2 regions of the Streptomyces misionensis genome follow, and region 2 is predicted to be linked to the other one. Evidence: riboswitches for the same ligand, from Rfam matches in the RefSeq annotation. Region 2 holds a riboswitch; the other holds the start of a gene.
The links. A riboswitch is a leader RNA that binds a small molecule or an ion and turns the genes downstream of it on or off. The one in region 2 is predicted to bind S-adenosylmethionine.

Region 1: linked by a shared signal. The riboswitch ahead of thrC (threonine synthase) and the one ahead of BLW85_RS12625 (aminotransferase class V-fold PLP-dependent enzyme) in region 2 are both predicted to bind S-adenosylmethionine.

Annotation. Positions count from the first base shown of each region.
Region 1 is NZ_FNTD01000004.1:3,702,664-3,710,457, reverse strand. Features, by position in the region: gene BLW85_RS18400 (ROK family protein) at 1-152, opposite strand, end outside; gene BLW85_RS18395 (extracellular solute-binding protein) at 282-1,556, shown strand; gene BLW85_RS18390 (DUF3263 domain-containing protein) at 1,571-1,795, shown strand; gene otsB (trehalose-phosphatase) at 1,872-2,705, shown strand; gene BLW85_RS18380 (alpha,alpha-trehalose-phosphate synthase (UDP-forming)) at 2,693-4,120, opposite strand; gene BLW85_RS18375 (glucosyl-3-phosphoglycerate synthase) at 4,204-5,148, opposite strand; SAM riboswitch class I at 5,292-5,436, shown strand; gene thrC (threonine synthase) at 5,455-6,738, shown strand; gene BLW85_RS18365 (MoaD/ThiS family protein) at 6,735-7,013, shown strand; gene BLW85_RS18360 (cold-shock protein) at 7,458-7,661, shown strand.
Region 2 is NZ_FNTD01000004.1:2,421,339-2,429,132, forward strand. Features, by position in the region: gene BLW85_RS12620 (Lrp/AsnC family transcriptional regulator) at 1-34, shown strand, start outside; gene BLW85_RS12625 (aminotransferase class V-fold PLP-dependent enzyme) at 62-1,423, opposite strand; SAM riboswitch class IV at 1,568-1,684, opposite strand; gene trpD (anthranilate phosphoribosyltransferase) at 1,759-2,823, opposite strand; gene qcrB (cytochrome bc1 complex cytochrome b subunit) at 2,941-4,578, opposite strand; gene qcrA (cytochrome bc1 complex Rieske iron-sulfur subunit) at 4,575-5,633, opposite strand; gene qcrC (cytochrome bc1 complex diheme cytochrome c subunit) at 5,630-6,442, opposite strand; gene ctaE (aa3-type cytochrome oxidase subunit III) at 6,506-7,126, opposite strand; gene BLW85_RS12655 (response regulator) at 7,290-7,691, shown strand; gene BLW85_RS12660 (L,D-transpeptidase) at 7,772-7,794, opposite strand, start outside.

The DNA.
Region 1 (7,794 bases), 1.3 Mb from region 2:
GCGGCGAAGTCGAGGATGCCCGCCACCACCGTGTCGGGGCCGCGTTCGCGGCCGGTGGCGCGGCGGGCGCGGTGCAGCAGGGCGCCGTCGTCCCCGACGAGGGCGGCCTTCATCCCGGTACCGCCCACGTCCAGGGCGATGACATGTCTCACGGGGACAGTGTGGCCCGGTGACCCATGAGAGGTCTAGTCCACTCGCGTGGTGTAGACCTTAGGATTCCATCTATCGGACAGTCGGACAGCAGGGTTGGGACTTTGACGGTGCGTCGGCGTACGGCAGGAATGATCGCGGTGGTGTCCGCCATGGGCATGACCGCGCTCCTCGGCGGCTGCGGGAGCACGGGCTCCTCCGACGTGACCCTCAGACTCGTCGCCGCCGACTACGGCGACTCACCCGCCAACAGCTCCAAGAAGTACTGGGACTCGCTGGTCAAGGCGTACGAGGCGACGCACTCGGGGGTGAAGGTCGAGGTCAGCGTCTACTCCTGGAACGACGTCGACCGCAAGGTCAAGGAGATGGTCGACGCCGGCCACGCGCCCGACCTCGCGCAGATCGGCGCCTACGCCGACTACGCGGCCGCGGGCAAGCTCTACGCGGCCTCGGACCTGCTCTCCATCCGCACCCAGGCGGACTTCCTGTCCCAGCTGGCCGACGCCGGCCAGTGGAACCACACGCAGTACGGCATACCGTTCGCCGCCTCCACGCGGGTGCTCTTCTACAACAAGACGATGTTCGAGAGCGCCGGACTCACCCCGCCCAGCAGCTGGGACCAGCTGGCGGCCGACGCCAAGGTGCTCAAGGACAAGGGCGTGAAGTACCCCTTCGCGCTGCCGCTGGGCCCCGAGGAGGCGCAGGCGGAGACCATGCAGTGGATGCTCTCCGGCGGCGACGGCGGCTCCGGCGGCACCGGGTACACCGACGACATCGGCACGTACACGATCGACTCCCAGCAGAACGTCTCCACCTTCACCTGGCTCAAGGACGACCTGGTCGACAAGGGGCTGACCGGCCCGGTGGCGCCCGGGAAGCTCAACCGGGCGCAGGCCTTCGCGGCGTTCGCCGACGGCCAGGTCGGCATGGTCAACGGGCACCCCACGCTGATCCAGCAGGCCGAGCAGAAGGGCGTGCGGTTCGGGATGGTGCCGACGCCGAGCCGCGGCGGACGGGCCCGGTCGTCGGTGGGGGTCACCGACTGGATGATGGCGTTCAAGCAGAACGGCCACGCCGAGCAGGCCGGCGACTTCCTGAACTACGTCTACAGCGAGAAGAACGTCCTCGACTTCTCCCGCACCTACGGCCTGCTGCCGGTCACCAGCTCCGCCTCCAACACCATGAGCGCGTCGGACGCGGCGCCCGACAAGGCCCTGCACCCCTTCCTCGACGAGCTGGCCACGTCCGAGCTGTACCCCGTGGGCAAGACGTCCTGGGCGGCGGTCAGCGCGGCGGTGAAGCAGGACATCGGGCAGGCGGTCGCCCCCGGCGGCAGCCCCGCGGGCGTCCTGACCCGCCTCCAGGCGACGGCCACCGCGGCGGACAGCGCCGCCAGCGCGAACTGAGCTACGGTTCCGGTATGGAACTGGGCGACCGCGAGCGGGCCATCCTCGCGCTGGAACGCCGGGGCTTCACGGGCCCCGGCGCCAAGGAACGCGCCATCCGCGAGCAGCTCCACCTCTCCCCGGTCCGCTACTACCAGCTCCTCAACGCCCTCCTGGACGACGAACGCGCCCTCGCCCACGACCCGGTCACGGTCAACCGGCTGCGCCGGATCCGCGACACCCACCGAGCGGAACGCTGAGCCGGCCGGCACCCGCCGGTCACGCGGGGAGGACGCCCCAGGAGTGATGGCGGCCCCCGCTGGATAGTGTCGGTACATGGACCCTCTGCCGACCCCAGCCACCCAGGCCGGCCGGGACGGGCTGGCCGCGTTGCTGGCCAAGCCCCGCACCGCGGTGATCGGCCTGGACTTCGACGGCACCCTCGCCCCCATCGTCGCCGATCCCGAACAGGCCCGCGCCCACCCGGACGCCGTCCCCGCGCTCGCCGCCCTCGCCCCCAAGGTCGCCCACGTCGCCGTGATCACCGGCCGCCCCGCGGGCGTAGCGGTCCGCCACGGCGGCTTCGCCGGCGTCCCGGGCCTCGCCCACCTCACCGTCCTCGGGCACTACGGCGCCGAGCGCTGGGACGCCGTCACCGGCACCGTCTCCGCCCCCGCCCCGCACCCCGGCGTCGCCGCCGTCCGCGCCGAACTGCCCGGCGTCCTCGACCGGGCCGGCGCCTGGCAGGGCACGTGGATCGAGGAGAAGGGCCGCGCGGTCGCGGTGCACACCCGCCGCGCCGCGGACCCGGAGGCCGCCTACGAGGCGCTGCGCGGGCCCCTCACCGACCTCGCCACCCGGCACGGACTGATCGTCGAGCCCGGCCGGATGGTGCTGGAACTGCGCCCGCCCGGCATGGACAAGGGCGTCGCCCTGAGCGAGTACGTCCGCGAGACCGGCGCCGAGTCCGTCCTCTACGCCGGCGACGACCTCGGCGACCTCCCCGCCTTCGCCGCCATCGAGAAGCTCCGCTCCGAGGGCCTGCCCGGCCTGCTGGTGTGCAGCGGCAGCTCGGAGGTCGCCGAACTGGCCGAGAGGGCCGACCTGGTGGTCGACGGCCCCGAGGGCGTCGTACGGCTCCTCGGGGCGCTGGCGGATCAGCTCGACTGATCCGTCAGGGCGTGCAGCTGGTCCAGGAACCACTGGGCCGGCGGCAGCGCCGTGGCCGCCGCGGCCAGCCGCTTCGACCGCTCCGCCCGCTCACCGGCCGGCATGCTCAGCGCCGCGTGCAGCGCCTGCGCCGTGCCCGTGATGTCGTACGGGTTCACCACCAGCGCGTCCTCGCCCAGCTCCGCGTACGCCCCCGCCTCCCGGGACAGCACCAGCGCACAGCCCTCGTCGGAGACGACCGGCACCTCCTTGGCGACCAGGTTCATGCCGTCCCGGATGGGGTTGACCAGGGCCACGTCGGCGAGCCGGTACGCGGCCAGCGAGCGGGCGAAGTCGTCCTTCACATGGAGCACCACCGGCGTCCAACCGTCCGTGCCGTAGCGCTCGTTGATCTCCTCGGCGACCCGTCGCACCTGTTGCGTGTACTCCCGGTAGACGGCCAGGTCCTGCCGGGACGGGTACGCGAACGCCACATGGACGACCCGCTCGCGCCACTCGGGGTGCGCGTCCAGCAGCTGCCGGTACGCCAGCAGCCCGCGCACGATGTTCTTGGACAGCTCGGTGCGGTCCACCCGGACGATCGTCCGGCGGCCCTCGCCGATCTCCGCCCGCAGCGCCGCCATCCGCTCGTCCACGTCCGCCTCGTGCGACCGCGCGCGCAGGAAGTCGGCGTCCGCGCCGAGCCCGTGCACCCCGATCCGGGTGCCGGTGGGAATCCCGGGCCCGAGCACCGCGTGGCAGCACTCGGTGAACGCGTCCGCCCACCGCCGCGTGAGGAACGCCGCCCGGTCCGCGCCCAGGATGCCGGTCAGCAGCTCGGCCGCGATGTCGTCCGGCAGCAGCCGGAAGTACTCCGCCGGGGCCCACGGCGTGTGCGAGAAGTGGCCGATGCGCAGGTCGGGGCGGAGCCGGCGGAGCATCCGCGGGGCGAGCGCCAGGTGGTAGTCCTGGATCAGCACCGCCGCACCCTCGGCCGCCTCCTGGGCCAGCGCCTCGGCGAACGCCCGGTTGTAGGCCTCGTACGCCGCCCACTGCCGCCGGAACCCGGCGTCGAAGACGGGCTCCAGCGGCGTCTGGTAGAGCATGTGGTGCACGAACCAGAGCACCGAGTTGGCGATGCCGTTGTACGCGTCGGCGAAGACCTCCGCGTCGATGTCCAGCATCCGCACCCGCTGCCCGCCGGTGTCCGCGACCGGCAGCAGCCCGCCGTCCGCGCGCCGGGCGGCCGCCCGGTCGCCGTCGCCCAGCGCGGCGCACACCCACACCGCGTTCGCCTCCGGCCCGATGGCCGAAAGGCCCGAGACCAGACCGCCGCCGCCCCGCCTGGGACGCAGCGCCCCGTCCTCGCCGACCGTGTACGAAACCGGGCCGCGATTGGACGCGACCAGCACCTCAGCACCGTGCGTGGAAGCCATGGTCCTCAACCTAGCCCGGCCCGGAAACACTCAAACGTACGGACCGTCCCCGAAAGCGGCCCTGAACAGCCGTACCTCCGGTTTCACGCCACCCGGCGGTGGGCGTACTCGGCGATCTCGGTCATCGGCGGGCGCTCCTCGGTGTCCACCGAGTAGGTGCGCGGCTCGAAGCCCGCCACCCCCCGCTCGAACTGGGTGAGCGAGGGCCGCACCAGATGGCCCCGGGCCAGCCGCAGCTGGGCGGTGCGGTAGATGGCCGCCGCCATCCGGCCGAGCGCCTGCCCGTCCTGGTGCCGGTGCTTGCGCACCCCCACGTCCACCTGGGCCAGCGCGTCCAGGCCCACCAGGTGCAGCGCGTCCACCAGCATGCCCAGCTCCACCCCGTACCCCACCGGGAACGGCAGCCGCTCCAGCAGCGAGCGCCGGGCCGCGTACTCCCCGCCCAGCGGTTGCACGAACCCGGCCAGCTGCGGCCAGTGCATGTTCAGCAGCGGGCGCGCCATCAGCTCGGTGACCCGGCCGCCCTGCCCCGCCGACCCGGCGAGCGGCCGGTCGTACATCGCCTTGACCAGCTGCACGTCCGGTTCGGTGAGCAGCGGGCCGACGATCCCGGTGACGAAGTCGGCCGAGAACTCCCGCAGGTCCGCGTCGACGAAGCAGACGACGTCCCCGCCGGCGACGAGCAGCGAGCGCCACAGCACCTCGCCCTTGCCCGGTACGGCGGGTATCCGGGGCAGGATCGCGTCGCGGTGCACCACCCGCGCGCCCGCCGCGGCCGCCACCTCGGAGGTGCGGTCGGTGGACCCGGAGTCGATCACCAGCACCTCGTCGACCAGCGGGACCCGCTCCACCAGCTCGCGCCGGATCACGGCGACGATCTCGCCGACGGTCTCCTCCTCGTTGAGCGCGGGCAGGACCACGCTGACCGCCTGGCCGGTGCGCTGCTTGGCCGCCAGGAGCTGGTGCATCGGCCGATCGTGCACGGACCAGGAGCGGTCGCTCAGCCAGCGCTCGACTTCTTCCAGCACGGTCCCGGGCTCCTCACGGTTGTCTCGCGGTACGGACGACTATCTCAACTGTCCAGGCCTTCGGTTACAGTCTTGAACAACGCCGATGACCATCGCATGTCGGGGGTCCACGCGCGCCGACAACCGCATACACAACCGAATACCGCTCATCCAGAGGGGCAGAGGGACACGGCCCGATGAAGCCCCGGCAACCCTCCAGCCGGTCTCGTTCTTCGAACAGCGAGGCTCCCGGCTAGGGAAGGTGCCAAATCCGTCTCGCGGCGAGATGCGTCGCGAGGAAGATGAGGAGAAAGGGCCTCGCCTCCCATGGCTGTGCAGACAGTTGCCTCCACCGGCAGTTCCACCGTCGACCTCGGCCCCGCCGCCGCCCTGAGCTGTCGGGAATGCGGCCACCGTGTCCCGCTCGGCCCGGTCTTCGCCTGCGAGGAGTGTTTCGGGCCGCTGGAGATCGCCTACGACTTCTCCGGCTACGACACCGAGGAACTGCGGGCGCGCATCGAAAGCGGCCCCGCCAACATCTGGCGCTACGCCCCGCTGCTGCCCGTCCCGGCGGACGTGGCCGACAAGCCGAACATCAACCCCGGCTGGACCAAGCTCGTCAAGGCCGACAACCTCGCCCGCGAACTCGGCGTCACCGGCGGCCTGTACGTCAAGGACGACTCCGGCAACCCGACCCACTCCTTCAAGGACCGGGTGGTCGCCCAGGCACTGGAGGCCGCGCGCGCCTTCGGCTTCACCACCCTGTCCTGCTCCTCCACCGGCAACCTGGCCGGCGCCGTCGGCGCCGCCGCCGCCCGCGCCGGCCTGCGCTCCTGCGTGTTCATCCCGCACGACCTGGAGCAGGGCAAGGTCGTCATGGCCGCGGTCTACGGCGGCGAGCTGGTCGGCATCGAGGGCAACTACGACGACGTGAACCGCTTCTGCTCCGAGCTGATCGGCGACCCGGCCGGCGAGGGCTGGGGCTTCGTCAACGTCAATCTGCGCCCCTACTACGCGGAGGGCTCCAAGACCCTGGCGTACGAGATCTGCGAGCAGCTCGGCTGGCGGCTGCCCGACCAGATCGTGGTCCCGATCGCCTCCGGCTCCCAGCTCACCAAGATCGACAAGGGGCTCCAGGAGCTGATCAGGCTGGGGCTCGTGGAGGACCGGCCGTACAAGATCTTCGGCGCCCAGGCCGAGGGCTGCTCGCCGGTGTCGACCGCCTTCAAGGCGGGCCACGACGTGGTGCGGCCGCAGAAGCCGGACACCATCGCCAAGTCGCTCGCCATCGGCAACCCGGCCGACGGGCCCTACGTCCTGGACATCGCCCGGCGCACCGGCGGCGCCGTGGAGGACGTCACGGACGAGCAGGTCGTCGCCGCGATCAAGCTGCTGGCCCGGACCGAGGGCATCTTCGCCGAGACCGCGGGCGGCGTGACCGTCGGCGTGACGAAGAAGTTGATCGACAGCGGGATCCTCGACCCGGCGAAGACCACCGTCGTCCTCAACACCGGCGACGGTCTGAAGACCCTCGACGCGGTGGCCGGCACCGGCCTGACCGCCACCATCCGCCCGACCCTGGACTCCTTCCGAGAGGCTGGCCTCGCATGAGCGTGACCGTTCGCATCCCCACCATCCTGCGCACCTACACCGGCGGCCGGGCCGAGGTCGCCGCCGAGGGCGCCACCCTCGCCGAGGTCATCGAGGACCTGGAGAAGAACCACACCGGGATCGCCGCCCGCGTCCTGGACGACCAGGGCAAGCTGCGCCGGTTCGTGAACGTCTACGTCAACGACGACGACGTCCGCTTCGAGCAGGGCCTGCAGACCGTCACCCCGGACGGCGCGGGCATCTCGATCATCCCGGCGGTCGCCGGCGGCTGCTGACCGAATGACCGATCATTACCTTCGGTAAGGACGGTTACGGAAGGTTCATCGGATTGCCCTCTCCGTGAGAGAAGCGGAGGGGGCAATTCTGTGTGATTGAGCGCGGTACAGTTGGGGAACACGCCCCGGATCACCGAGGGGAAGCCCTCGATTCCTCACCGCGAGCCCGATAAGAAGTAGCCAAAGTGCACGGGTTTTCCGCGGCTTTTGTGTTGTTTTCAGGGGCCCGACTTGCCCTGAACTCTGGTGAATTCTCCCCACATTCCGGATCGGTCGCGTCCAGAATTCTCGTCCAATTGACCTGTTGCAGACGGCAGTTGGACAGATACATTCAGCCGCGGTCGACGCGTTCCGGCGCACGCCCCCGACCGATTGGGGGGTGAGGTCTGACCCGGGTCCGCGAAGTGTGGATCTGTGCAAGGGCCAGTAATAGGGGAGTTAGGCATGGCTCAGGGCACCGTCAAGTGGTTCAACGCGGAGAAGGGGTACGGCTTCATCGCGGTCGACGGTGGTGCGGACGTCTTCGTCCACTACAGCGCCATTCAGATGGACGGCTACCGCACCCTGGAGGAGGGCCAGCGGGTCGAGTTCGAGATCTCGCAGGGCCAGAAGGGTCCGCAGGCCGACATGGTTCGCGTCACCGCCTGAACGTTTCTCGACCGCAGGGCCCGCACCTCGCACGAGGTGCGGGCCCTGCGGCATGTCCGGCCGGTGCGTTCGCCCGGGGCTGACGGCGGGCCCGTACCCGCGCAGGCGCCTGCGCCCGCCCGTCACCCGACCG
Region 2 (7,794 bases):
GGAGGCGGCCTTCGCGATCGGGCTGGACTCCTGACCGCCTGAAAGCCGCCCCGCCCGGTCCTCACACGGCGGGGACGCAGCGGCCGTCCTCGGTGCGGTACGTCCACTTGGCACCCTCGGTCACCAGCTCCCGCACCGCCGTCAGGAAGCGCTCGACGTGCTCGTCGGGGGTGCCCGCGCCGAAGCTCACGCGGATGGCGTTGAGGGACTTCTCGCCGGGGGCGGCCTCGGGGGCGCCGCACTCGCCCTGGGTCTGCGGATCGGTGCCGAGCAGGGTGCGCACCAGCGGGTGGGCGCAGAAGAGGCCGTCGCGGACGCCGATGCCGTACTCGGCGGACAGGGCCGCCGCGAAGTGGGAGCTGTTCCAGCCCTCCACCACGAAGGAGATCACGCCGACCCGCGGGGCGTCGTCCCCGAACAGGGACAACACCCTGACCTGCGGAATCCCGGCGAGGCCCGTGCGGACCCGGTCGATCAGCCGCTGCTCGCGCGCGACCAGGTCCGCCCAGCCGGCCTCGGTGAGCGCCTTGCAGGCCGAGGCGACGGCGTAGGCGCCGATGACGTTCGGGGAGCCCGCCTCGTGCCGGGCGGCACTCTCGTGCCACTCCACGTCCACTCCCCCGTCGGCGCGCCGGGTGACCCTGCGGCTGGCGCCGCCGCCCGCGAGGTACGGCTCGGCGGCCCGCAGCCAGTCGGCGCGGCCGGCCAGCACGCCCGCGCCGAAGGGGGCGTACAGCTTGTGCCCGGACAGGGCGACCCAGTCGACGTCCAGGTCGGCGATGTCCACGGGGTGGTGCGGGGCCAGCTGGGCGGCGTCCAGGACGATCCGGGCGCCGTGTGCGTGCGCGGCGGCGGCCAGCTCGCGCACCGGCCACAGCTCGCCGGTGACGTTGGAGGCGCCGGTGACGCAGACCAGGGCCGGGCCGTACGGGTCGCGGTCGGCCAGGGCCCGCTCCAGGGTCCGCACCGCCTGCTGCGGGGTGCGCGGTGCGTCGAGGTAGGTGACCCGGGAGTCCTGCCAGGGGAGCAGGGAGGCGTGGTGCTCGGTCTCGAAGACGAAGACGCGGCAGTCGGCCGGGAGCGCCCGGGCCAGCAGGTTCAGCGAGTCGGTGGTCGAGCGGGTGAAGACCACCTGGTCGTCGGCCCGGCAGCCGAGGAAGCCGGCGACCGTGCGGCGGGCGTTCTCGAACAGGTCGGTGGAGAGCTGGGAGAGGTAGCCGGCGCCCCGGTGGACGCTGCCGTAGTAGGGCGCGTAGGCGGCGACGTCGTCCCAGACGCGCTGGAGGGCGGGGGCGCTGGCCGCGTAGTCGAGGGCCGCGTAGGTGACTTCGCCGCCCGTGACGAGCGGGACGGTGACATCTCGTCCCAGAACGGGCAGCGGGGAGCAAATCGACGGGTCGGCGACAACGCTGGAGTGAGACATGGGGTGACTCCCGTGAGGACGTACGCCGAAGGGACGTACGGGAAAAAGGTGAAAGGGGTACGCGGAGGCGGGGCTCTGCGGCCCTAGCGCATTCGCTTGCTCACGGAAGGCTCCCTCGTACGACCAGGACCCCTGGGTTCGAGGGGTCCGCGCTTGCCGTAGACCTCGCTGCCTACGACCTGGTCCTCACCCGGGGCACCCCGCCACGGACGGAGGGTTGCCGGACAGTCGGCCGGGGCCTCATGACTGTCACTCATGACCTGCCACGGAAATTACGCGAAGGGGTGATCGCCCCGCAACCCGTGTCCGGATCGCGGGACGATCACCCCCGCGTCTCAGGCGTTGCTGGCCGCCACCCAGCGCTCCAGCGTCCGCTTGGCCGCGCCCGAGTCGATGGACTCGGCCGCCCGGGCCATCTGGGCGCGCAGCTGCTCGGTGAGCGAGGCGTCGGACGGCTCCAGGGCGACCAGGGCCGCCGCCGAGTTCAGCAGCACCGCGTCGCGCACCGCGCCCCGCTCGCCGTCGAGCACCCGGCGGGCCACCTCCGCGTTGTAGGAGGCGTCCGCGCCGCGCAGGGCGTCCACCGGGACGAGGTCGATGCCGACGTCCCGGGGGTCGAAGACCTCCTCGGTGACCTTGCCGTCCCGCACCACCCACACCCGGGAGGTGTCGGTGACCGTCAGCTCGTCCAGGCCGTCGTCGCCCCGGAAGACCAGCGCGGAGTTGCCCCGTTCGGCGAAGACGCCGGCCACCACGGGCGCCATGCGCGGATCGGCGACGCCCACCGCCTGCGCGCGCACCTTGGCCGGGTTGGTCAGCGGGCCGAGCACGTTGAAGGTGGTGCGGATGCCCAACTGCCCGCGCGCGGCGGCCACATGACGCAGCGAGGGGTGGAACTTCACCGCGAAGCAGATGGTGATGCCGGCCTCCTCGGCGACCTCGGCCACCCGCTTCGGGGTCAGCTGGAGGTTGATGCCCAGCTTCTCCAGCACGTCGGAGGAGCCGGAGGCGGAGGAGGCGGCGCGGTTGCCGTGCTTGACGACCTTGGCGCCGGTGCCCGCGACGACGATCGAGGACATGGTGGAGATGTTGACGGTCTTGGCGCCGTCGCCGCCGGTGCCGACGATGTCGACGGCGGGCCCCGGCACCTCGATCACGTTGGCGTGCTCGTACATGGTGCGCACCAGGCCGGAGATCTCCTCCACCGTCTCGCCCTTGGCGCGCAGCGCGACCATGAACCCGGCGATCTGGGCGTCGGTCGCCTCGCCGCGCATGATCAGGTCCATCGCCCAGGCCGTGTCGTCGGCGGACAGGTCCTGGCCGGTCAGCAGGCCGTTCAGCAGGGCGGGCCAGGAGCGGCCCGCCGCGGTGTCGCCTCCAGCGGGGGTCACAGCGATCATCAGCCGCTCCTCGTACACAGTGGTGGTCCTACGTACCCCACCCTATCGAGCCGGGACACGGGGAAGGGCCCCGTCCGCGGTGCGGACGGGGCCCTTCGGTGGCGTGGCGACGCGGGATCAGTGGTGGCCGTGGCCGCTCGTGATCTCCCTGTACTCCTCGACGGACGGCTTCGGGATCTGGTTGTCCTCGCCGTAGTAGGCGTTGGACAGCTTGACCCGGAGTCGCTCCGAGGCCTTCACCTTGCGCTCGACACCGTTCTCGTCGACCGTCGGGCCGATCTCGGCCGGCTGGTACTGGTCGTGCGCGGTGAGCGTGTGCAGCTGCTCCTGGCTGAGCGGCTCGTGCACCTCGATGAACTCACCGTGCGGCAGCCGCTTGATGATGCCGGTCTCGCGACCGTGCAGCACCTTGTCGCGGTCGCGGCGCTGGAGGCCGAGGCAGATCCGCTTGGTGACCAGGAACGCGATGACCGGGCCGACGAAGAAGAAGATCCGGACGAACCAGGTCACGGCGTTGATCGACAGGTGGAAGTGGGTGGCCCACAGGTCGTTGCCACCGCCGACCAGGGTGACCATGTAGATCGTCACCCAGGCGACACCGAACGCGGTACGGGTCGGGGCGTTGCGCGGGCGGTCCAGGATGTGGTGCTCGCGCTTGTCGCCGGTGACCCAGGACTCGATGAACGGGTAGACCGCGATGGCCGCCAGGACCAGCGGGAAGAGCACCAGCGGGATGAACACGCCCAGGACGAGCGTGTGGCCCCAGAAGTTGATCTCCCAGCCCGGCATGAAGCGGATCAGACCCTCGGCGAAGCCCATGTACCAGTCGGGCTGGGCGCCGGTGGAGACCTGGTCCACCCGGTAGGGGCCGATGGCCCAGATCGGGTTGATCTGCGCGACCGCGGCGATGGCCGCGATGACACCGAAGACCAGGAAGAAGAAGCCTCCGGCCTTGGCCATGTAGACCGGCAGCAGCGGCATGCCGACGACGTTGTTGTTCGACTTGCCCGGACCCGCGAACTGCGTGTGCTTGTGGTAGAAGACCAGGATCAGGTGCGCCACCATCAGGCCGAGCATGATGCCCGGCAGCAGCAGGATGTGGATCGAGTAGAACCGGGCGACGAAGTCGTGGCCGGGGAACTGCCCGCCGAAGAGGAAGTACGACAGGTACGTGCCGATGATCGGCACGGACAGGATCGCGCCCTCCATGAAGCGGACACCGGTGCCGGAGAGCAGGTCGTCGGGGAGCGAGTAACCGGTGAAGCCGGTGAACATGCCGAGGACGAACAGCAGGAAGCCGAACAGCCAGTTGATCTCACGCGGCTTGCGGAACGCGCCGGTGAAGAACACGCGCATCATGTGCACGAACATGCCGGCGAGGAAGATCAGCGCGGCCCAGTGGTGGATCTGCCGGATGAGCAGACCACCGCGCACGTCGAAGGAGATGTGCAGGGTCGAGTTGAAGGCCTCCGACATCATCTGCCCCTGGAGCGGGACATAGCTGCCGTGGTAGACGACCTCGTTCATCGACGGGTGGAAGAACAGCGTCAGATAGACACCCGTCAGGATGATGATGATGAAGCTGTACATGCACACTTCGCCCAACATGAACGACCAGTGGTCGGGGAAGATCTTGCGCATGTTGGCCTTGGCCAGGGAGTAGATCCCGAGCCGGCCGTCGGCCCAGTCGGCGATGCGCTCGCCGGCCGGAGCCTTCCCGCGAGAGCGGGCGGTCTCGTTCGCTGCAGTACTCATCCGCGCTCCCAGAATGCAGGACCGACGGGCTCCTCGAAGTCGCCGAGCGCCTGGAGGTAACCCTCACTGTCCACACCGATGCGCAGCTGCGGCAGGGCGTGGCCGGCGGGACCGAAGATCACTCGGGCACCGTCGGAGAGGTCGAAGGTGGACTGGTGGCACGGGCACAGCACGTGGTGCGTCTGCTGCTCGTACAGCGAGATCGGGCAGCCGACGTGGGTGCAGATCTTGGAGAACGCGACGATGCCGTCGTGCGACCAGTTCAGCTCGCGCTTGTCCTTGATGTTGTCCGGCTGGAGCCGGACGATCATCAGAGCCGCCTTGGCCAGCTCCGTCTGGAACTCCTCGTCCGTCTCCTCCAGGCCGTCCGGCTTGGCGAAGGTCAGGGAGCCGACGGCGACGTCCTCGGGACGCAGCGGCTGGTTGGTGTTCATGTTGACCAGACGCTTGCCCTTGGCCCACAGGGTGTGGCGAAGGGACGTGCCGGGCAGCGGACCGAGGTCGCGCAGCAGCATGACACCGGAGAGCGGCACCAGGGCCAGCGCGCCGAACATCGTGTTGCGGATCAGCTTGCGGCGGCCGAGCGCCGACTCCTTGGCGCCCTGGCGGAAGTCCGCGTGGACCTTGGCCCGGACCTCGGGAGCGGCCTCGATCGGGTGACGCTCGTCGGCGACCTCGACGTCGGACATCAGGGTGCGGGCCCAGTGGACCGCGCCCGCGCCGATGCAGAACAGCGCCACGCCCAGGGTCAGGCCCAGCGCGAAGTTCAGCGCGCTGATGTGCCCGATCGGGAAGACGAAGATGTTCTTGTCGTGCGGGATGGTCACGTACGAGACGATGAAGCCGACGGTGGCCAGCATCGACACCGTGAACAGCAGGGCGACGACACGCTCGGACCGCTTGGCGGCCCGCTCGTCGATGTCCTGGATCCGGTGCTCGTGGGGCGGCAGCCCCGGGTCGGCGAACGGGTTCTCCTCGTCCGCGACCCCTACCGCGCCGTGCGCGTGGTCCTGCTCTGCGGGCAGGTTCTCTTCAGGAATGTCTTGGCTACTCATGACTTCTTGGCCTTTGCGGTCCGAGCGGCGACCCAGACGGCGACGGCGATCAGCGCGCCGAGACCGAAGATCCAGGCGAACAGGCCCTCACTGACCGGCCCGAGGCCGCCCAGCTCCAGACCGCCCGGGTTCGTCGTCTCGCTGCTGTCGACCGCGTGCAGGTACGCGATGATGTCCTTCTTGTTCTTCGAGGACAGCGTCGTGTCCGGGAAGGACGGCATGTTCTGCGGGCCCGTCTGCATGGCCTCGTAGATGTGCTTCGGGTCGACGCCCTCCAGCGTGGGCGCGAACTTGCCCTTGGTCAGGGCACCGCCCTTGCCGGTGAAGTTGTGGCACTGCGCGCAGTTGGTGCGGAACAGCTCGCCACCCTTGGCGATGTCCGCGCCGGCCGGACCGTACTGCTGCTTGGTCGGCACGACCGGACCGGCGCCCAGCGACGCGATGTACGCGGCGAGCTGGTCGATCTGAGTCTGCGTGTACACAGGCTTCTTGCGCGGGACCTGGGCGCCCTGCGAGGTCGCGGCCGGCATACGGCCGGTGCCGACCTGGAAGTCGACGGCCGCGGAGCCCACGCCGACCAGGCTCGGCCCGTCGGAGGAGCCCTGCCCACCGGTGCCGTGGCAGCTGGCGCAGCCGACCTCGTAGAGCTTCCTACCCTCCTTGATGGTCAGGGACTGGGAGGTTTCATCGGCCTGCGCCTTGCCCGCGGGCGCGAACGCGGCGTACAGCCCCCCAGTGGCCGCCAGCGCGAGGAGTAGGACGACGACCGCCGCCAGCGGATGGCGTCGTCGTGCGGAGAGCTTTTTCACGGATTACCCCGGTGTCAGGATCTTCTGCGTCGGTGCTTCTGGACTTAGCGGGAGCGGTCCCGGCTACTTGATCAAATAGATCGTGGCGAAGAGGCCGATCCAGACGACATCGACGAAGTGCCAGTAGTAGGACACGACGATGGCGGCGGTCGCCTGCTCGTGGGTGAACCTCTTGGCCATGTAGGTGCGGCCGAGGACCAGCAGGAAGGCGATGAGACCGCCCGTCACGTGCAGGCCGTGGAAGCCGGTGGTCAGGTAGAACACCGAGCCGTACGGGTCGGAGGAGAGCGAGAGGCCCTCTTCCTTCACCAGGCTCGTGTACTCGTAGATCTGACCGCCGATGAAGATCGCACCCATGATGAAGGTGAGGATGAACCAGCCACGGAGCTTCTTCACGTCGCCGCGCTCGGCAGCGAAGACGCCGAGCTGGCAGGTGAGGGACGAGAGCACCAGGATCGTGGTGTTCGTCGCGGAGAAAGGCACATTGAGCGCTGAGGCCATGTGCTTCCAGTGAGCCGGTCCGGTCACCGACCGGAGGGTGAAGTACATCGCGAAGAGGGCCGCGAAGAACATCAGCTCGGAACTCAGCCAGATGATGGTTCCGACGCTGGTGAGGTTCGGCCGGTTGACCGACGGGTGCGCGTGCCCGGTTTCTACTGTCGTTGCTGTCGCCACGACCGACATTATGTCGGTCGCTTATCTCGCCCTCACTCCGGGGGGTGCCGTTCGGAGTGTTGCAGCCCTGCGAACCGGTGTTGACGTGGTGTTCATGGGAGTAACATCCGCCCAAACGGCCCCGTCCGTCCTGTCCGTCCAGTCCGTACGACGCCGACGATCCGGAGGAACAATGCAGCCGACCGCCACCGTGCTGGTCTACAGCGACGACTCCAACACCCGTGAGCAGGTACGGCTGGCCGCAGGGCGCCGGCCCGCCCCGGACGTGCCCCAGGTGGAGTTCGTGGAGTGCGCGACACCCGCGGCGGTGCTGCGGGAGCTGGACCGTGGGGGCATCGACGTGTGCGTGCTCGACGGCGAGGCCGTGCCCATGGGGGGCATGGGGATGTGCCGGCAGATCAAGGACGAGGTGTTCCGCTGCCCGCCCGTGCTGCTGCTCATCGGCCGCCCCCAGGACGCCTGGCTGGCCACGTGGAGCCGGGCCGACGCCGCGGTGACGCTGCCGGTGGACCCGGTGGAGTTCGCCGCCTCGCTGGCCGCCGTGCTGCGCCGCAGGAGCCTGGCGAGCGCCTAGCGGCCCGGGGCGCGGGGTTCTGGGGCGGCCGCCGGCGGGCGGCCCGTCGCAGGGTTCCCCGCGCCCCTCCAGGGCGCTGCTCACACGGCTGCCGGCTGGAGGC